Regions from separate parts of the Streptomyces achromogenes genome, predicted to be linked through region 2. Evidence: riboswitches for the same ligand, from Rfam matches in the RefSeq annotation. Region 2 holds a riboswitch; the other holds the start of a gene.
What was found. A riboswitch is a leader RNA that binds a small molecule or an ion and turns the genes downstream of it on or off. The one in region 2 is predicted to bind S-adenosylmethionine.

Region 1: it holds a riboswitch for S-adenosylmethionine, as region 2 does, so the genes downstream of both, thrC (threonine synthase) here and QF032_RS11510 (aminotransferase class V-fold PLP-dependent enzyme) in region 2, are expected to answer to the same signal.

What each region holds. Positions count from the first base shown of each region.
Region 1 is NZ_JAUSYH010000001.1:4,057,556-4,059,751, forward strand. Features, by position in the region: gene thrC (threonine synthase) at 1-958, opposite strand, end outside; SAM riboswitch class I at 977-1,132, opposite strand; gene QF032_RS18090 (glucosyl-3-phosphoglycerate synthase) at 1,297-2,196, shown strand, end outside.
Region 2 is NZ_JAUSYH010000001.1:2,543,721-2,545,916, forward strand. Features, by position in the region: gene QF032_RS11510 (aminotransferase class V-fold PLP-dependent enzyme) at 1-761, opposite strand, end outside; SAM riboswitch class IV at 943-1,059, opposite strand; gene trpD (anthranilate phosphoribosyltransferase) at 1,135-2,196, opposite strand, start outside.

The sequences.
Region 1 (2,196 bases), 1.5 Mb from region 2:
CGATGGTGTTCGGCTTCTGGGGACGGACCACGTCGTGCCCGGCCTTGTAGGCGACGGACACCGGGGAGCACCCCTCCGCCTGCGCACCGAAGATCTTGTACGGCCTGTCCTCGACCAGCCCGAGCTTGATCAGCTCCTGCAGACCCTTGTCGATCTTCGTGAGCTGGGAGCCGGACGCGATGGGCACCACCAGCTGGTCGGGCAGCCGCCAGCCGAGCTGCTCGCAGATCTCGTACGCCAGCGTCTTCGAGCCCTCGGCGTAGTAGGGCCGCAGGTTGACGTTGACGAAGCCCCAGCCCTCGCCCGCCGGGTCGCCGATGAGCTCGGAGCAGAAGCGGTTGACGTCGTCGTAGTTGCCCTCGATGCCGACGAGCTCGCCGCCGTAGATCGCGGCCATGACGACCTTGCCCTGCTCCAGGTCGTGCGGGATGAACACGCACGAGCGGAAGCCGGCGCGGGCCGCGGCGGCGCCCACGGCGCCGGCCAGGTTGCCGGTGGAGGAGCAGGAGAGCGTGGTGAAGCCGAACGCGCGGGCGGCCTCGATGGCCTGGGCGACGACCCGGTCCTTGAAGGAGTGGGTCGGGTTGCCGGAGTCGTCCTTGACGAAGAGCTTGCCGGCGTCGACGCCCAGCTCGCGGGCGAGGTTGTCGGCCTGCACGAGCTTGGTCCAGCCGGGGTTGATGTTCGGCTTGCCGGCCACGTCCGCCGGGACGGGCAGCAGCGGCGCGTAGCGCCAGATGTTCGCGGGTCCCGCCTCGATACGCCTCCGCAGCTCCTCCGTGTCGTAGGAGGAGAAGTCGTACGCGATCTCGAGCGGGCCGAAACACTTCTCGCACGCGAAGACCGGACCGAGGGGGACGCGGTGGCCGCACTCGCGGCAGCTCAACGCGGTGGCCGGACCGAGGTCGACAGCGGAGGTCGTAGAGTCCGTGGTGCTTGCAACAGTCTGCGCAGCCATGTGAGGCGAGGCCCTTTCTCCTCATCTTCCTCACGACGCACTTCGCCGTGAGACGGATTTGGCACCTTCCCGAGCCGGGAGCCTCGCTGAACGATCAACACTGATCTACGAGAACCGACTGGAGGGTTGCCGGGGCTTCATCGGGCCGTGTCCCTCTGCCCCTCTGGATGAGCGGTATTCGGTTGTTGATCTGTGGGCGTCGACGACCCTGACATGCGATGGTCACCGGCGTTGTCCAAGACTGTAACCGAAGGCCAGGACAGTTGAGATAGTCGTCCGAACCGCGAGATGGATCACGCAGGACCGTCTCGCCGAGAGAGCGCAGAGGAGCCGCCGACGTGCTGGAAGAAGTCGAGCGCTGGCTGAGCACCCGTTCCTGGTCCCTGACGGACCGCCCACTGCACCGGATTCTCGCCGCCAAACAGCGCACGGGCCAGTCGGTGAGCGTCGTGCTGCCCGCGCTCAACGAGGAGGAGACGGTCGGTGAGATCGTCGCCGTGATCCGCCACGACCTCATGCGGCAGGTCCCGCTCGTCGACGAGATCGTCGTCGTCGACTCCGGATCGACCGACCGCACCTCCGAGGTGGCCGCGGCGGCGGGCGCGCGCGTCGTCCACCGCGACGAGATACTCCCCCGCATCCCGGCCGCGCCCGGCAAGGGCGAGGTGCTGTGGCGCTCGCTGCTGGTCACCCGCGGGGACGTGGTCTGCTTCATCGATGCCGACCTGCGGGAGTTCTCCTCCGACTTCGTCTCGGGGATCGTCGGCCCGCTGCTCACCGATCCGGACGTGGACCTGGTCAAGGCCATGTACGACCGTCCGCTGGGCGGCGCGGCCGGTCAGGGCGGACGCGTCACCGAGCTGATGGCCCGCCCCCTGCTCAACATGCACTGGCCGCAGCTCGCCGGGTTCGTGCAGCCGCTCGGCGGCGAGTACGCGGCCCGCCGGAGCCTGCTGGAGCAGCTGCCCTTCCCGGTGGGCTACGGCGTGGAGCTGGGCATGCTGGTCGACGCCCTGCATCTGGTGGGCCTCGACGCCCTCGCCCAGGTCGACGTCGGCGTGCGCAAGCACCGCCACCAGGACGGCCAGGCCCTGGGCCGGATGGCGGCGGCGATCTACCGCACCGCCCAGCTGCGGCTGGCCCGCGGCCACCTCGTCCGCCCCGCCCTCACCCAGTTCGAGCGCGGCCCGGACGGTTTCGAGCCGCACACCTACTCCGTCGACACGGAGGAACGGCCG
Region 2 (2,196 bases):
GCGAGGTACGGGTCCGCCGCGACCAGCCAGTCCGCGCGGCCGGCCAGCACTCCGGAGCCGAAGGGTGCATACAGCTTGTGGCCGGAGAAGGCGATCCAGTCGACGTCGAGGTCCTGGACCGACACGGGGTGGTGGGGGGCCAGCTGGGCGGCGTCCAGGACGATCCGGGCACCGTGGGCGTGCGCCGCCGCCGCCAGCTCGCGCACCGGCCACAGCTCGCCGGTGACGTTCGAGGCGCCGGTGACGCAGACCAGCGCCGGGCCGTGCGGGTCGCGGGCGGCGAGGGCCCGCTCCAGGGTCTCCACGGCCCGGCCCGGGGTGCGCGGGGCGTCGAGGTAGGTGACCCGGGCGTCCTGCCAGGGCAGCAGGGACGCGTGGTGCTCGGTCTCGAAGACGAAGACCTGGCAGTCGGCGGGCAGGGCGCGGGCCAGCAGGTTGAGGGAGTCCGTCGTCGAGCGGGTGAAGACCAGCTGGTCGTCCGGGCGGCAGTCGAGGAACTCGGCGACGGTTGCGCGGGCGTTCTCGAAAAGGTCCGTGGAGAGCTGGGAGAGGTAGCCGGCGCCGCGGTGCACGCTGCCGTAGTACGGGGCGTAGGCGGCGACGTCGTCCCAGACGCGCTGGAGGGCGGGGGCGCTGGCGGCGTAGTCGAGGGCCGCGTAGGCGACCTCGCCGCCGGTGACGAGCGGGACGGTGACATCACGGCCCAGAACGTCCAACGGGGCACAGACAGGGCGGGTGACGGCAGCGGTGGAGACGGACATGGCGAACTCCCGTGAGAGGAAAGGGGGAACCGCCGCGCGAGCGGACATGGCTCGAGCACGGAGGAAGGCGAAAAGGGGTGTGCGGAGGCGGGGCTCGACGCCCTAGCGCATTCGCTTGCTCACAGGAGACTCCCTCGGACGACCCAGGACCCCTGGCGTTCTCACTCGAAAGAGTGCGAGGGATCCGCGCTTGCCGTGGACCTCGTTGCCCACGGCCTGGTCTTCACCCGGGGCACCCCGCCACGGACGGAGGGTTGCCGGACAGTCGGCCGGGGCCTCATGACTGTCACTCATGACCTGGTACAGGAACCTACGCGAGCCGATCACGGTCCCGCAACCCGTGTCCGGATGGCGGGACCGCGTCTCACGGACGTCAGGCGTTGCTGGCGGCCACCCAGCGCTCCAGCGCCCGCTTGGCCGCCCCGGAGTCGAGCGACTGGGCCGCCCGTGCCATGCCGGCCCGGATCTCCTCGGCCAGCGTCCCGCCGCCCGGCTCGAGCGCCACGAGCGCCGCCGCCGAGTTCAGTACCACCGCGTCCCGCACCGGGCCGCGCTCGCCCTCCAGCAGACGGCGGGCCACCTCCGCGTTGTACGAGGGGTCCCCGCCGCGCAGCGCCTCCACCGGAACCAGGTCGAGGCCGACGTCGCGCGGGTCGAAGGTCTCCTCGGTGACCTTGCCGTCGCGCACCACCCACACGTGGGAGGTGGCCGTCGTGGTCAGCTCGTCGAGGCCGTCGTCGCCCCGGAAGACCAGGGACGAGTTGCCTCGTTCGGCGAAGACGCCCGCGACGACCGGCGCCATGAGCGGGTCGGCGACACCGACGGCCTGCGCCCGCACCCTGGCGGGGTTGGTCAGCGGGCCGAGGATGTTGAACACCGTGCGGATGCCCAACTGGCCGCGCGCCGCGCCGACATGACGCAGCGCCGGATGGAACTTGATCGCGAAGCAGAAGGTGATCCCGGCCTCCTGGGCCACCTCGGCCACCCGGCGCGGGGTCAGCTCCAGGTTGACGCCGAGCTTCTCCAGGACGTCCGAGGCGCCGGACGCGGAGGACGCGGCCCGGTTGCCGTGCTTGACGACCGTGGCTCCCGCACCGGCCACGACGATCGCCGACATCGTGGAGATGTTGACCGTCTTCGCGCCGTCGCCGCCGGTGCCGACGATGTCGACGGTCGGCCCCGGCACCTCGATCAGGTTGGCGTGCTCGTACATCGCCCGGACCAGCCCGTTGATCTCCTCGACGGTCTCGCCCTTGGCCCGCAGCGCCACCACGAACCCGGCGATCTGCGCGTCGGTCGCCTCGCCGCGCATGATCCGGTCCAGCGCCCAGAACGTGGCGTCCGCGCCCTGGTCGCGGCCGTAGAGCAGGCCGTTCAGCACGTCGGGCCAGGAACGGCCCGCCGCGATGTCGCCTCCAGCGGGGGTCACAGCGCT